Regions from separate parts of the Claveliimonas bilis genome, predicted to be linked through region 2. Evidence: predicted binding sites of a transcription regulator. Region 2 holds the regulator's gene; each other region holds the start of a gene.
The links. The regulator Rex, encoded in region 2, represses fermentation and respiration genes when NADH is low (regulators of the CRP and FNR family bind a similar motif). The targets are predictions, from matches to a motif close to ATTGTTAANTANTTAACAAT.

Region 1 (4,220 bases), 1.4 Mb from region 2:
ACTCCAGTGAAATGGCATTCCACATTGCCGGATCCCTGGCATTCAAGGATGCGATGAAGAAAGCTGCTCCTGTACTTCTTGAGCCTATTATGAAGGTAGAAGTAACTATGCCGGAAGAATACATGGGAGATATCATCGGTGATATCAACTCACGCCGTGGACAGATCGAAGGTATGGATGATCTGGGCGGAGGAAAGATCGTACGTGCACACGTACCGCTTTCCGAAATGTTTGGCTATTCCACAGACTTACGTTCCAGAACACAGGGACGTGGTAACTACTCTATGTTCTTCGAGAGTTACAAACCGGTTCCGAAATCTGTTCAGGAAAAAGTTCTGTCAGGAAAAAATGAATAATTCCCGCGTATTTTCTTTGAAAAAGTGCGAAAAAGGCTTGAAAATCAAGGGGATATGAAATATAATCAGAAATAGCCGAGTAAACTGAAAAATCATGAAAAATGCCCGAAAGGGCGGTTGAATAAGGAGGACATTCAAAATGGCAAAAGCTAAATTTGAAAGAACAAAACCACATTGTAATATTGGTACCATCGGCCACGTTGACCATGGTAAAACAACTCTTACAGCAGCTATCACAAAAGTTCTTTCCCACAGAGTATCTGGTAACGCAGAGGTTGCATTCGACAACATCGATAAAGCTCCGGAAGAAAGAGAACGTGGTATCACAATTTCTACAGCTCACGTTGAGTATGAGACAGAGAAACGTCACTACGCTCACGTAGACTGCCCGGGACATGCTGACTACGTTAAGAACATGATCACAGGTGCTGCTCAGATGGATGGAGCTATCCTGGTTGTTGCTGCTACAGACGGTGTTATGGCTCAGACAAGAGAGCACATCCTTCTGTCTCGTCAGGTAGGTGTACCTTACATCGTTGTATTCATGAACAAATGTGATATGGTAGATGACGAAGAACTTCTTGAATTAGTAGAGATGGAAATTCGTGAACTGCTTGATGAATATGAATTCCCGGGAGATGACACACCGATCATCCAGGGATCCGCTCTGAAAGCTCTGGAAGATCCAGACGGAGAGTGGGGAGATAAGATCATGGAGCTGATGGATGCAGTTGATTCTTATATTCCAGATCCACAGCGTGCTACAGATCAGCCGTTCCTGATGCCTGTAGAGGACGTATTCTCTATCACAGGACGTGGAACAGTTGCTACAGGTAGAGTAGAGCGTGGTACACTGCATGTATCCGACGAAGTTGAAATCGTTGGTATCCATGAAGAGAAACAGAAAACAGTTGTAACAGGTGTTGAGATGTTCCGTAAGCTGCTTGATGAGGCACAGGCTGGTGACAACATCGGTGCTCTGCTTCGTGGTGTTCAGAGAACAGACATCGAAAGAGGTCAGGTTCTTGTTAAACCAGGTTCTGTAACATGCCATACAAAGTTTACAGCACAGGTTTACGTTCTGACAAAAGATGAAGGTGGACGTCATACTCCATTCTTCAACAACTATCGTCCACAGTTCTACTTCAGAACAACAGACGTAACAGGTGTTTGCAACCTGCCGGACGGTGTTGAAATGTGCATGCCTGGTGACAACGTAGAAATGTCAATCGAACTGATTCACCCAGTTGCTATGGAGCAGGGACTTCGTTTCGCTATCCGTGAAGGCGGACGTACAGTAGGATCAGGACGTGTTGCTACAATCATTGAGTAATCATTGATAGGAGTAATATAAAAATTCACCCTCAGAAAGTTATGCTTTCTGAGGGTTTTTGAATTTGCAGCGCTGGCTAAAAGGAGGGATTTCCATGAAAATCGCACAGATACAGTCCCGTGTTTATAATGATAAGAAGAAAAATGCAGAACAACTGAAGCTGTATCTCGAAAAAATAAAATCGGAGAGACCGGATCTTGTAATGCTGGGGGAAATGTTTAACTGTCCCTATGAGACAAAGCAGTTTCCGCTTTATGCAGAGGAAGAAGGCGGGGAAACATGGAAGATGTTAAGTCATCTTGCAAAGGAATACGGGATTTACCTTGCAGCAGGCTCTGTCCCGGAAATTGCAGAGGGGAAGATATACAATACTGCTTATGTCTTTGACAGAAATGGGAAGCAGATCGCGAAGCACAGGAAAGCGCATCTCTTTGACATTCAGGTCGAGGGCGGTCAGCATTTTAAGGAATCAGAAATATTGACGGCGGGGGATAAGTGTACGGTATTTTCCACAGAATTTGGAAAAATCGGACTCTGTATCTGTTTTGACTTCCGTTTTCCGGAGCTGGCAAGGATGATGGTACTTAGGGGAGCGAAAATGATTCTGGTTCCGGCGGCATTTAACATGACCACAGGACCGGCGCATTGGGATGTAATGTTCCGCGGCCGGGCTGTGGACAACCAGTGTTTTGTGGCAGGTACTTCCAGTGCAAGAGATACAGGAGCCTCTTATGTTGCCTGGGGGCATACCCTTCTGGTATCTCCATGGGGAGATGTCATTGAAGAGATGGAGGGAGAAGAAGGATACATTATCCATGACGTTGATCTGAAAGAAGCAGATAGTATCCGCAGGCAGCTGCCGCTTCTTTCGGCGCGCCGGACGGATATATACCAGAGCGAAAATGGAGCAGAATTTTAATGATAAAAAATTAACGAAAAAATCGAAAATATAAACTGCATATTTGGATAGTTTTCATCTTGCTTTTTGAATAAAAAGTTCTATAATAAAATTAAATTGATAAATAATTAACAATAAAAATTGTAGGAGGGTGTTACTATGGCAAGATTAAGACTGATGCGTGCTCCGCAGAAATATGTGCAGGGAAAAGATTCTCTTTTGAGTTTCTATGAAGAGATGAAAGAGCTGGGAAACAAATGGCTGTTTATTTGTTCAAAAAGTGGACATAAAATGTGCCATGACAAGATTGAAAAAAGTTTCGGCACTGCAGATGACAGCAGGTGCTATGAAATCTTTGGCGGTGTTTCCAGTGTCGGTGAAATTGAAAAAATGAGAGCGATTGTCCGTGAGAAGGGGATCAATGTTGTAGTTGGCGTGGGCGGAGGTTCTGCAATAGATACGGCCAAGGCAACTGCTTACTATGAAAAGCTTCCGGTTGTCATTGTTCCTACTGTTGTGGCAACAGATGCCCCCTGTACCGGCCTTTCTGTTATTTATAATGACGATGAGACTTTTAACAGTTATCTGTTTTATCCGAAAAATCCGGAGGCAGTTATTGTGGATAGTGATATCATTGCCAAGGCGCCCGTGAGATTCCTGGTTGCCGGAATGGGAGATGCTCTGGGCACTTATTTTGAGGCCAGGGCCTGCCAGAGGACAGATGCCCCCAGTCTGGAATTTGGAGGAATTACAAGATCGGCTATGGCTCTTTGCGGTCTGTGTTATGAAACATTGAAAGAATACGGGGCAGCGGCAAAACATGCCTGCGAAAATCAGGTTGTTACTCCTGCTCTGGATGCGATTATCGAAGCGAATGTATATCTGTCCGGTGTCGGTGCAGATAACGGCGGTCTGGCTGTAGCTCATTCCTTCTACAATGGACTGACAGCTCTTGGCGGACACAGCGCTCCGCATGGAAATTGTGTGGCATATGGCACTTTGGTACAGCTTGTTCTGGAAGGAGCATCCAAAGAAGAATTTAAAGAAGTGCAGGATTTCTGCATGGAAGTAGGGCTTCCGATTACTCTGGAAGAGCTTGGAGTTACAAAGAAAGAAGAAATTGAGGTAATTGCGAAGAATGCATGTGCAGAGGGAGAATCCATCCATAACATGGTAGCGGATGTAACGCCGGAGCAGTTATATGATGCGATTGTTGCGGCAGATTCTCTTGGAAGAGCCAGAAAATAAAGGAAATAAAATTCCGGCTGTCAGGAAGACGGCCGGAACTGTATACGGGGAATGTACTGTGGAAGGAGTTTCCGGCGCAGTGCATTCCTTTTTATATTTGTGCCAATAAACACACCTTGAGATTTGCCGGATGATTCGAAACCAGTGAGACTGTAGCGCATATCCACGGTATCAAAACGAAGATGGCACTGTCCTGTATTAAGGATCCCTTTTGACCGGCAGATGTCTCCAAATTCTCCCCGGACAAGCTGCTCTAAAAAGAGAAGAAGAGCAGAGCTGTTTTCCAGAGAAATGCCGGATAGAGTGAAGCTGTCAAAATCAGACTTGGCCTCTCCTTTGTTTTCTATTATATTTCCGCTGAAGTCCGTTTCCAGAAGACTTTCCC
Region 2 (4,220 bases):
CCATTCGGCTGTTTCGAAGTTCTTCCACTGATTTCCTTGTTATCCTGGACATTTCTTTCATATGGGGAGTAAAAATAAACTGACCACGGACAAGATTTTTCATATAGCGGCTGTGCGCAGATAAAAGATTCAATCCGTCCGCATCCACAACACAGGGAACCTCTACATTTTCCAGTGTTGCCTGTAAAATCCTCCGTGATTTGTCGCTGGTTCCAAGCCCGGAACCAATACTCACCACATCCGCCCATTTCAGCAGCTGCAAAAGTTCCCGTTCGTCAAAGAAATCATAACAGCGAACGATTGCCTCCGGAAGAAGCGTCTGCAGTACAGCCCGGTTATCCTCTGACGTATAGATCTGTACCAGACCTGCCCCCGTCTTATAGGCCGCCAGTGCGCCCAGATAAGCTGCTCCGGCCATTCCTTTGCTTCCGGCGATAATAAGAACCTTTCCATAAGTCCCTTTATGAGAATCCTCTCTGCGCTTCGGCAGCATTTTCGCCGCATCCTCCTGCTCCAGCGCATAGGCTACATCTCTGTCCCCCGGCATCTCTGAGACATCGACTCCTATATCCGTTACCTTTACTTCTCCGGCAAACTCCTTCCCCGGATAAAGTACACAGCCAAGTTTTTCACACTGAAAACTGACTGTCAGCTCTGCCCGGAAAGCGTCGGTTACAACCTCTCCGGTAGATGTGGAAACTCCGGAGGGTACATCTACTGCCACTTTTTTCCCCTCAGACCGGTTCATCGCCTGAATACATTCCAGGTAATGCCCTTCCACACGCCTGCTAAGCCCTGCCCCGAATATGGCATCGATAAGCAGGCTGCATTTTCTCTCCGTAAAACCTTCCTCTATGGTTCCTCCTGCCTCCCGGAAAAGCTGAATCTGCCTCTTTGTCTCTTCGGTACAATGATCAGGGTTTCCCACCATACAGGCTGATACTCCCGCTCCTCTTTCCAGAAGAAGTCTGGCGATAGCAAATCCATCTCCGCCATTATTTCCGGATCCGCATACAACACATACATCTGACAGATCTGCATCTGTTTCACATACCGTTTCTACAAAAGTTCTTGCCGCCCTTTCCATCAGGATAAGAGACGGCATTTTTTTCTCCCGTATCGTATACCCATCCGCTGCCTTCATTTGTCTTCCATCCGGCAAATATCTCATACTGTCAACCCCCTTTTTATTTATATAGAACAAAGAATCCGCAACAGGAAACGAAGTTTTCTATTGAAAAAGCGTGTAAAGAAAGCCTGTCCTTTCGCACACGCTTACTTCACACGCTGTCATATCCCCGCTATTTTTCAGCCCTATGTTCCTCGTTGTAACGGCTGATATTATAGGATAATCTCATCAGACTTTCCGATAAGTGTACATTTTCCACGATCACGTTATCCGGCAAATTCAGATCTGTATGAGCAAAGTTCCAAATCGCCTTTATCCCATAGTCCACCAGCTGATTTGCCACTTCAATTGCCTTTGCCTTAGGTATGGTGAGGATTCCGATCTCAATATCACTGTTCTTCATAAAATCTTCCAGCTCATCCATCATATAAATAGGCACTCCACGAATTGTCATTCCCTTTAAAGTAGGATTAACATCAAAAATGCCTTTTAATACAAATCCCCGCTTTTCAAATCCTGCATGATTCGCCAGAGCATGACCCAGATTTCCTGCCCCGATGATGATCATTCCATGTTCTTCCTCCAAACCGAGGATCTTTCCTATCTCTGTATAAAGATATTTCACATTATATCCATATCCCTGCTGGCCAAATCCGCCGAAATTATTTAAATCCTGCCGAATCTGGGATGCAGTTACCTGCATTCTCTTACTCAGATCATTTGAAGAGATACGTTCCACCCCATTTTCAAGCAGTTCTCCTAAATACCTGTAATATCTTGGGAGCCTCCGTATGACTGCCTGCGAAATTTCTCTGCTTTCCACTCTTTTCACCTTCCCAATCTTTTTCTGTCTACATTATATAGAATTGTTTGTTCAAAGTCAAATTTTTGTTCGGAAAACTTTGGAATATTAGATTTTATATAAAGAATTGCAGAAAATTGACACCTTCACAAATCACCGATATAATAGTCCCGGAGGTATATATTTATGATACTAGCATGTCATTCAATTGAAAAAGCATTTGGTGAGGATGTCATTGTAAAAAACGGCTCCTTTCACATAGAAGAATATGAAAAAGCAGCACTTGTTGGGATCAACGGGGCTGGAAAATCAACAATACTGAAAATGATTGTGGGAGAACTGCCACTTGACGGCGGCAGCATTACTTTATCGAAAGGAAAATCTCTTGGCTATCTTTCCCAGCACCAGAATCTCTCCGGAGGAAACACTATTTACGAAGAAGTACGCACTGCCAAAGCGGAGATCATATCACTGGAAAAAGAGATCCGCCGAATTGAACAGGAAATTCCCAACCTTGCGGGTGAACAACTTACTGAGCGTCTGAATACTTATCACCGTCTGTCTGACCGGTTTGAACGTGAAAATGGCTATGCCTACGAAAGTGAAATTGTGGGAGTACTCAAGGGGCTTGGTTTTGACGAAGAAGAATTCTCCAAACCGGTAGACGCTCTTTCCGGTGGTCAAAAAACACGTGTAGCATTAGGCAAACTTCTTCTTACAAAGCCGGATGTCCTTCTTTTAGATGAGCCTACCAACCATCTGGATCTTAATTCGATCTCCTGGCTGGAAACTTATCTTCTGAATTATTCCGGTGCCGTGCTTATCGTCTCCCATGACCGCTATTTTCTCAATAGAGTGGTAACAAAGGTCATTGAAATTGAACAGGGTTCCATTATGACCTACCTTGGCAATTACACAGATTACTCCCGTAAAAAGCAGCAAATCCGTGAAGCAAGGATGAAAGAGTATCTCAATCAGCAGCAGGAGATCCGCCATCAGGAAGCCGTGATCGAAAAGCTCCGCTCTTTTAACAGGGAAAAGTCAATCAAGCGTGCAGAAAGCCGGGAAAAAATGCTGGAAAAAATGGAACGCATAGAAAAGCCTGCGGAGCAAAGAACAGATATCCATCTGGTGCTGGAACCTTCCTGTGTCAGCGGAAATGATGTTCTTTCCGTAGATCACTTAAGCAAATCTTTTCCGTCCCAGCCCCTTTTTGAAAATGTCAGCTTTGAAATCAAAAGAGGCGAACATGTAGCGGTAATCGGAGATAACGGAACCGGCAAGACAACCCTCCTTAAAATCCTGAACCGGGTTTTGCCTGCTGACAGCGGAAGCTTTACACTTGGGACAAACGTACATATCGGATACTATGACCAGGAACATCATGTTCTTCATATGGAAAAAACTATATTTGAAGAAATTTCAGATGCATATCCTTCTCTTACAAACACGGAAATCCGCAATATGCTGGCTGCTTTCCTCTTCACGGGGGATGATGTTTTTAAGCTTATCGGAGATTTAAGCGGCGGAGAGAGGGGACGTGTTTCCCTGGCAAAGCTTATGCTTTCGGAAGCAAATTTCCTCATTCTTGATGAGCCTACCAACCATCTGGATATCGCCTCCAAAGAAATTCTGGAAAACGCTCTGAATAATTACAAAGGCACCGTCCTCTATGTGTCCCATGACCGATATTTCATTAACCAAACGGCCACCAGGATCCTGGAACTTGTAAACAAAACATTTGTCAACTATATCGGCAATTATGACTATTATCTGGAAAAGCGGGAGGAATTGACTGCCGCATACGCGTCAGTTCCATCCTGTGATAATGCCCCGGCTGCCGAAGCAGCCTCCGAAGCCAAGTTAAGCTGGCAGGAGCAAAAAGAAGAAAAGGCACGGGAACGGAAACGACAGAATGATCTGAAGAAGACAGAGGAACGCATAACTTCTCTGGAGGAACGAGACGGACAGATTGATGAGCTGATGGCGCTGGAGGAAGTATATACCAATTCTATACGCTGTCAGGAACTTGCAAAAGAAAAAGCCGACATCGCTGCTGAATTGGAGGAACTGTATGAAAAATGGGAGGCTCTCGCCTCCCAGGAATAAAATCAGAGAATTTTTTTCTTTTTAAAGATTAAAATACAGACAACAATAACGATCAAACTTAGTGCAATAACGCCGGGATATCCGTTTTTCAGCTCCGGCATATTTTCAAAATTCATACCGTACCATCCGGTAATTAAGGTGAGGGGGAAGAAAATGGTGGACAACACAGTCAGAAACTGC
Region 3 (4,220 bases), 140 kb from region 2:
ACATCCTTCAGCTGCTGCACTTCTTTTTCCAATGCCTCAAGACGTTCTTCAATTGTCATAATATCCTGTCCTTTCCTTAGTATTATACGCTCATTCCAACTGCGTATGCGTCGGCTGTCGCATCAATACCCATTCCTACTTTCTTCGCGTCACCAATTACATCATAAGCGATTCCCAATTCTTCACATTTTGCTTTCAGATCCTCTGTCTTCCGGGATGTCGTTCCTACAGAAATTACAAGAGTGTCAAAATGGCGGGTTTTCTCGCTTGTCTTTTTGAATTTATCTGTAAACTTATATGTAATCTCATGGTCGCCGATGCTTGTGATATTGCTTCGGTTGCTCTTCTGGATCGTCTTGCCCGGATACTCGATATCAAGGAACATCGTACGCAGCATACCCATCTTGTTTCCGACACGCTTTTTATCCATAATACGGACATCCTTCACGCCTTTGTTGATCAGATACTGGGCTGTCTCGCAGCCGATCAGACCACCGCCCAGGATCAGCACTTCTCCTTTGGCCTCTGCTTTATCTGTCAGAATATCTTCTGCAGAAACAACGTCTGCTCCATCAATTCCCGGAATATCCGGTTTTACATATTCAGAGCCGGTTGCTATGATGACATGGTCCGGCTTTACTTCTTCAATCAGCTCAGGTGTTACTTTTGTACCAGTCTTGATCTCAATACCTTTCTTCCTGCACTGCTCAATTTCCCATTCTACAGCGGCAGCAAATTCTTGCTTCTTAGGTGCTTTTCCTGCCAGCACAAATCTTCCTCCCGGATTTTCCGCTGCTTCGTAGATCGTTGGATTGTGTCCCCGCGCTTTCAGAAATTCTGCTGTAACCAGACCGCCGATACCTCCGCCGATCACCATAACATTCTTTGGCGTTTCAGCTTTTGGAAGTCCTTTGTATTCCAGACAAAGCATAGGATTTCTCGTACAGGTAATATGTTTCGCATTCGGATCGATAACCTTGTCATAACATCCTTCTGTACATCCGATACAGCGGCGGATATCCTCCTCGCGGCCTTCTTTTGCCTTATTGCACCACTGTGGATCAGCCAGCTGTCCTCTTCCAACCGCGATCATATCGATCTTTCCTTCGCGGATCAGTTCATCTGCAAGTCCCGGCATATTGACACGTCCCACTCCGATAACAGGAATGTGAATACCTTTTTTTATTGCTGCAATATTATCCATATTAAATCCCGGCTCCAAATTATAAGGAGGAACCTCATAAACAGTTGCAAGACTGCGGGCATTCCCTCTGGAAAGATCCATGGCATCCACGCCGGCTTCTTCTGCCCAGTTGATAAACTGGATGGTTTCTTCTACTGTTGTAACCTTTGGAAGCATCTCATCAATGGCGTCGATACGCATGATCAAAGGCATATCATCCGGCATATTTGCACGCATTTCCCGGATTACCTCCAGACTGAAGCGGCAGCGGTTTTCCAGGCTCTGATTGCCGTACTCATCTGTTCTCTGATTCAAAGAAGGATTCATAAATTCATGAGGCAGATAAGTGTGCGCTCCGTGAAATTCCAGCGCATCAAATCCGGCTTCCACGGCAAATTTTGCCGCCTGCCCGTACTGTTTGATAATTTCATGAATACGCTCTACTGTAAGATTGTCCGGTGTTTCCAGCTTATTCGTTTTATCAAAAAACTCCTGGGGAACAAATCCTCCATGCCAGATCTGCACAGCAGCCTTTCCACCGTTTTCATGGATCGCATCTACAATCTTCTTCAGCTCATCTCTGTGGTGCTCATTATAAAGGCCAAGATACAGATAGGCGTGACATTCCGGACAGATTGTAGCAATCTCCACAATATTCAGTCCGCAGCCTCCTGCTGCGATCGCTCCATGATATCCTGTCAGGTCTTCCGCTACATCATGTTTGTTTTTGGCCATCTTTGTATTCATCCCCGGGAGAACTACTCTGTTTTTCAGCTCCAGTCCTCTCAGTTTAATCGGTGAAAACAATGCGTCATAACTCATTTTCCAAACCATCCTCTCTTTTCTTAATACAGATCTTTCATCTGTATCCTCCTTCTGGCAGATACGGGAATTACCTGTCAGAAAATGTTTGAATATAATTCATAGTATTTCATTTCAGTATTTAGTTTTATAATGGTGATGAACAGATTACATAGCTGTAATCCTTAAAAGTTGTTTAAATTTTAACACTATCTTTACATTCCTGCAGGAGCAAAAATTTGATTATTATATACAAACAATGTACAAAATTTCGATTTTTAATATCACTATTGTCTAATTGCCAAGAGTTCTCTCTGAATTTTGTAGTGATTTTTAAATAAATGTCCTGTTTTACAGAAATACTTTCTCACGATTTTTTTTGAAAATGTAGCTTGATTGACAAAAAAATGTGCATTCTCCCTCTTTCAGTTCGTTTATTATTTTATTAAAACAAACGTTCAGGAGGAAGTTTTATGATAACAGATATGAAAAATTCAAAGCTTTTCAGTCCTATTCAGATTGGAAGAACCACTCTGAAGAACAGAGTGGCAATGGCTCCTATGAGTATGGATTATGAAGCAGCAGACGGATCCGTCCCGAAAAAGCTGGCGGATATTTTTGTACGGCGCGCCGAGGGCGGCACCGGCTATATTGTAATCGACGCTGTAACTGTCGACAGCAAATATCCTTATATGGGAAACACGACATCTCTGGATAAAGACAGTCTTGTTCCACAGTTTAAACAGTTTGCAGAACGCGTCAGGGAGGCAGGCAGTGTTCTGATTCCTCAAATCATCCATGCAGGTCCCGAATCTATTTGCGGATACCGTAAGATCGCACCTCTCGGACCTTCTGCCAATGTAAACGCCAACTGTCATGTCAGCCGTCCTGTTACGGTAAAAGAAATCCAAAAGATCGTAAAACAGTACGGTCAGGCTGCACGCCGGGCGGAAGAAGCCGGATGCGGCGGCGTCAGTCTTCACTGCGCTCACGCCTATATGCTTCCCGGTTCTTTCCTGTCTCCTCTCCGCAACAAACGAATGGATGAATACGGCGGAGGTCTGGACAACCGCGCAAGATTTATTCTGGAAGTCATTGAAGAAGTCCGGAAAAATGTAAGCCGGGATTTTCCGATCTTCCTGCGTATTTCCGGCGACGAACGTATGATCGGAGGCAACTCTCTCGAAGATATGTTGTACCTGGCTCCCAAATTTGAAGCGGCCGGAGTCGATATGCTTGAAGTTTCCGGCGGTACCCAGTATGAAGGACTGGAGCATATCATCCCCTGCCAGAACAAGAGCATCGGTGTAAATGTATATGAAGCATCTGAAATCAAAAAAGTAGTAAATATCCCTGTTTTTGTTGTTGGAAAGATCAATGATATCCGCTATGCAGCAGATATTGTAGAGCGCGGTCTAGTAGACGGTGTATCTATGGGACGTCCGCTTCTTGCAGATCCTGATCTGTGCAAAAAAGCCTATGAAAACCGGTTTGATGATATCACGCCATGCGCAAGCTGCGGCGGAAGCTGTATCACCCGCAGCGAGGCAAGTCCACAGTGCAGATGCCATATCAATCCGAGAGTCGGAAGAGAATATGATTTTCCGGAAGTTCCGGCTGAAAAATCCAAGAAGGTACTGGTGGTGGGCGCCGGTCCCGGAGGTATGATGGCTGCTGTCACAGCTGCAGAAAGAGGACACCAGGTTACTGTCTGGGAAGCTGATAAAAAAATCGGCGGACAGCTGAATCTGGCTGTTGTTGCCCCCGGCAAACAGGAAATGACCAAATGGATGGTGCACTTAAACTATCGCGCTAAAAAAGCCGGTGTAACTTTTGAGTTTGGCAAAACGGGCACTGTAGAAGCAGTTCGGGAATTTGCTCCTGACGCCGTGATCGTAGCTACCGGCGCAAGACCTTTGATCCCGCCGATCAAAGGAACACAGGATTATCCGGTCCGTACAGCTCACGATTTCTTACGCGGCAAGATTGTCATTCCGCGAGGACGTGTCTGCGTATTGGGAGGCGGCGCCGTTGCCTGTGAGACTGCAGAAGTTCTTCTCGAAAATGCACGTCCTAATTCCTTTACCAGGGGATTTGAAGCCAGCATCGGTGATGTGGAAGTCACAATGGTGGAGATGCTGCCCCAGCTTCTCACCAATGTCTGCGCGCCGAACCGTACTCCAATGGTACGGAAGCTCAAGAGCAAAGGTGTGGATATTAACGTAAATTCCAAAAT
Region 4 (4,220 bases), 1.5 Mb from region 2:
AGATCTTCCAGGTGGGATCGTTAAGATCCAGCTCGTTGTTCTTGTCCAGCAGATCCATATTTGCTTCCCAGAGAGAATCAATCGTTCCAACATCTTTCCAGTAGCCTTTAAACTTATAGGCGTACAGGTTTTTCCCTTCTTTTAACAGAGTAGGGATGATGTCCTTGCCGAAATCGTGACTGGAATCAGGATTTTTCATGTCGGAGATAAGCATTTTGCGAAGCAGTTTCCAGTCAAAAATATAGATTCCCATAGATGCAAGGTTGCTCTTAGGCTCTGCCGGTTTTTCCTGAAATTCAACGATACGTCCGTTTTCATCGGTATTCATGATTCCGAAACGGCTCGCTTCTTTCATCGGAACTTCAATGACGGCGATCGTAGCATCGGCACCACATTCCTTGTGGTACTGAAGCATTTTTGCATAATTCATTTTGTAAATGTGATCTCCGGAAAGAATCAGAAGATAGTCCGGAGAGAAGGTATCTACAAAATCAATATTCTGCGAGATCGCATCGGCAGTACCCCGGTACACATCCAGATTTGCGTCCGCCTTTTCACGGGGCGGAAGAACATAGACGCCGCTGTTTTTTGCATCCAGTCCCCAGCGTCTTCCGGCAGCTACATAGCTGTTGAGCAGAATGGATTCATACTGTGTAAGAACTCCTACAACATCGATTCCACTGTTGGCACAATTACTGATTGGAAAATCAATGATTTTGTATTTACCACCATACGAAACGGCAGGCTTTGCAACTTTGTTGGTTAGCTCGTGCAGTCTTGTACCACGGCCGCCGGCTAAGATCATGGCTAACATATTATCTTGTTTCATATATGCGCCCTCCTCCTTTGTGTGATACTTCTATTATATATTCCAGAGCGGTTACTTTCCATAATTTTGTGCGAAAAAATCTGAGAAATTTCTAAAATAATCTCAAAAATATTAAGAAATAGAAGAATATAAAAATAATGCTTGACATATTTTTAACAAAAATAGTATAATAAAATTATATCTTTTGTATAAAATGTACAAAGAGGTTGCAAAGGAGGGAATTTTATGAGTGCAGCAACGATATTACTTATTATTATGTGGGTATTCGCAGCGGTATTTTTTGTAGTGCTGGTGAAGGATGTGGTAGCCCACAAGGATGAACTTGACAAGAGCAAAATGGGGTACAATGTGATTGTCAGTATGATCGCTAACTTTTTCGATACGCTTGGAATTGGAAGTTATGCGATTGCTACATCAGCATGGAAGTTCAACAAGGCTGTTGATGATGACCTGATTCCAGGTACGTTAAATGTAGCATTCGGTATTCCTATCTGTGTGGAAGCCACTATCTTTATCCAGAGGATTGATATGGATCCGTTGACTCTGGTTCTTATGATTGCAGCATCTATTGTCGGCTCAGTGATCGGAGCCAGAATTATTTCCCGGCTTGACATTATGAAAATTCGTGTTGTGATGGGTGTCGCACTTATTTTGGTGGCAGCTATTACTCTTTGCAAGATCAACGAAGTAGGACCTTTCGGTATCCTTGGAACAGCAAGAGGACTGACAGGCGGACTGCTGGCAGTGGGTGTCATTGCTAATTTCATTCTTGGTATTCTTATGACAGCAGGGATCGGACTCTATGCACCATGTATGGCTATCGTTCTTCTGCTCGGTATGAGCGCTGATGTGGCATTTCCTGTTATGATGGGATCCTGCGCATACCTTTGTCCGGCATGTGGTATTACGTTCATCAAGGAAGGCAAATACAACCGTGCGTCCACGATACCTATGATCATAAGCGGCGCGATCGGCGTATTGATCGCCGGATTTATCGTTACATCGCTTCCGCTGACAGTACTGACATATCTGGTCTGCGTTGTCATGGTAATCTGTGCAGTAATGTTCTTCCACGATGCGAAGAAGAGAGGTTAAGATACCGCTTCGGTTCTGTCCGGAGCCGGCAGGATATCACAGAAAATGTAAGAGATAAATATGAGAGTTTCGCCTGCGGAGTTCCGCAGGCGGAACTCTTTTCTTTGGACAAAAAATTTCACTCCCTATCGAATAAAACGCTCTGAGGGATGCGCACTCGCGCGAAATAGAAATTTGCATACAGGCGGTTGAAAAAATAAAAAAACTGCAGAAATGATTTTGGGGAAATGAAAAAGGAAGTTGCAATTTACAGAAAATTAGTATATTCTATTTAGGACTAAGACAAAAGATTGTCTTAAAATTAACAAAGAAATGGAGAAGAGTATGGAGAAGAGATACAAAAAAGCGGTCAGTTTGGAGGCCTTCATTTTCCTGGTGATCTTTCTGCTGATATTTGGCGGCATTGCCATGAAAATGGGCGGGGCAAACATGATGCAGACATTGATGGCTACCGCATACGAGCTTTTGATAGACACAGTATTTAATATCATGGCGATTGCGGTTATTGCAGGAGCTTTGTCTGGAGTATTGTCTGAATTTGGAGTTATTGCCCTTTTGAATAAAGCGATCACTCCGCTGATGAAGCCTTTGTACAACCTGCCGGGAGCGGCTTCTGTTGGAGTCATGACAACATATCTGTCCGATAATCCGGCGATTCTGGGTCTTGCAGAAGACAGAAACTTCCGGCGTTATTTTAAAAAGTTCCAGCTGCCGGCGTTGACGAATCTTGGGACAGCCTTTGGTATGGGGCTGATCGTCACAACATTTATGCTTGGAATCAATGCGCCGGGAGAAAATCTCGGACTGGCTGTTTTGATCGGAAATCTTGGGGCGATTATAGGAAGTATCGTCAGCGTAAGGATCATGATGATCTTTACCAAGAAAGAATTTGGAGTTACAGAATATTGTATTCCGGCTAAAGAAGGAGAATCTCTTGACGATTTCCTGAACCAGCGCGAAGTGCGGGGCGGAAGTGTAGGAGGACGACTTCTGGAGTCTCTGCTGGACGGAGGTAAAAATGGCGTTAATGTGGGTATGGCTATCATTCCGGGAGTGCTTGTAATCTGTACCATCGTAATGATGCTGACAAACGGTCCTTCTGCAGACGGAACATACACCGGAGCCGCATATGAAGGAGTAGCGCTGCTTCCATGGATCGGTGAGAAGATTGACTTCATTTTGAAACCTTTGTTTGGTTTTACTTCTGCTTCTGCAGTGGCAGTTCCGATCACGGCTCTTGGAGCTGCCGGAGCGGCAATTGGCCTTGTGCCGGAGATGGTAAGCACAGGCATTGCCCACGCAAACGATATTGCTGTATTTACGGCAATGTGTATGTGCTGGAGCGGATATTTAAGCACACATGTCGGCATGATGTCTGCCCTGAACTGTCCGCATATGACAGGAAAAGCTATCATCAGCCATACGATCGGCGGTCTGTGCGCCGGAGTTGCAGCAAACTTTATTTTTCAGCTTGTCGGCATGATCATGTAACTGTGTGACGAATGCAAAAATTTTACAGAGTAAAACAGCGGGCTGCTGTGCCAGTGATGGCGCGGCAGCCCGCTGTTTCTTATTCAACAGAACTCTTTGTTTTTCAACAGGAAACTTTGTCCCAAATTTCTTACGGCAGATTTTACAGAAACCATGTTGACAATTTTGTGAAAAGTTCATATACTACTATATTGTTAGCTACCAAATTGTTAGCTACAGAACAATTATGAAGGAAAGGAACGGAAGGAAAATGGGAGAAGATGCGGGAAAGTGGATCAGCCGTGTTTCCCATCAGCTGAAAAGACAGATGTCCTATGAAGAGGACGCGGAGGAAGAAAGAGAACTGACTAATATGCAGAAACATATTCTGCATTTTATTCTGTTAGAAGGTCTGAACAGGGATCTTTTTCAGAGGGATCTGGAAAAGGAATTTAAAGTAAGAAGATCCACGGCAACAGGAGCGCTGCAGCTTCTGGAAAAGAAGGGATATCTATACCGTGAACCAGTGAAGGAAGACGCCAGGCTGAAACGAATTGTGCCGACAGAAAAGGCCCTTCAGCTGCGATCAAAGCTTCTTAAGAATATCAGAAGGAGGGAAGCACAGATCAGAGAGGGGATTCCGGCCGATGATATGGAAGTTTTTATCCGGGTTCTGAAGCAGATATCCGAAAACCTTTCTTCGGGGGAAAGGGCGAAAGAAAACGATATGATATATAGAAAGGAAGAGTCAGATGAATAGGAAATTACTGAAATCTGTGCGGGAATATAAGAAACAGTCATTTATCACTCCGGTTCTGGTGGCGCT

Region 1: a site for Rex is predicted at 2,704-2,723, ahead of R2J37_RS02615 (glycerol dehydrogenase). Genes of this name have one in related genera too.
Region 3: a site for Rex is predicted at 2,176-2,195, ahead of R2J37_RS10115 (oxidoreductase). Genes of this name have one in related genera too.
Region 4: a site for Rex is predicted at 2,214-2,233, ahead of R2J37_RS01800 (CD0519/CD1768 family membrane protein). Genes of this name have one in related genera too.

What each region holds. Positions count from the first base shown of each region.
Region 1 covers NZ_AP027742.1:549,347-553,566, forward strand. Annotated here, with positions in the region: gene fusA (elongation factor G) at 1-356, shown strand, start outside; gene tuf (elongation factor Tu) at 496-1,689, shown strand; gene R2J37_RS02610 (carbon-nitrogen hydrolase family protein) at 1,784-2,608, shown strand; gene R2J37_RS02615 (glycerol dehydrogenase) at 2,747-3,835, shown strand; gene R2J37_RS02620 (GTP-binding protein) at 3,856-4,220, opposite strand, start outside.
Region 2 covers NZ_AP027742.1:1,928,177-1,932,396, forward strand. Annotated here, with positions in the region: gene R2J37_RS09540 (NAD(P)H-hydrate dehydratase) at 1-1,171, opposite strand, end outside; gene R2J37_RS09545 (redox-sensing transcriptional repressor Rex) at 1,302-1,952, opposite strand; gene abc-f (ribosomal protection-like ABC-F family protein) at 2,118-4,040, shown strand; gene R2J37_RS09555 (magnesium transporter CorA family protein) at 4,043-4,220, opposite strand, start outside.
Region 3 covers NZ_AP027742.1:2,064,798-2,069,017, forward strand. Annotated here, with positions in the region: gene R2J37_RS10110 (nuclear transport factor 2 family protein) at 1-59, opposite strand, end outside; gene R2J37_RS10115 (oxidoreductase) at 83-2,005, opposite strand; gene R2J37_RS10120 (NAD(P)/FAD-dependent oxidoreductase) at 2,458-4,220, shown strand, end outside.
Region 4 covers NZ_AP027742.1:387,658-391,877, forward strand. Annotated here, with positions in the region: gene R2J37_RS01790 (glucose-1-phosphate adenylyltransferase) at 1-829, opposite strand, end outside; gene R2J37_RS01795 (sulfite exporter TauE/SafE family protein) at 1,055-1,924, shown strand; gene R2J37_RS01800 (CD0519/CD1768 family membrane protein) at 2,249-3,415, shown strand; gene R2J37_RS01805 (MarR family winged helix-turn-helix transcriptional regulator) at 3,666-4,154, shown strand; gene R2J37_RS01810 (ABC transporter ATP-binding protein) at 4,147-4,220, shown strand, end outside.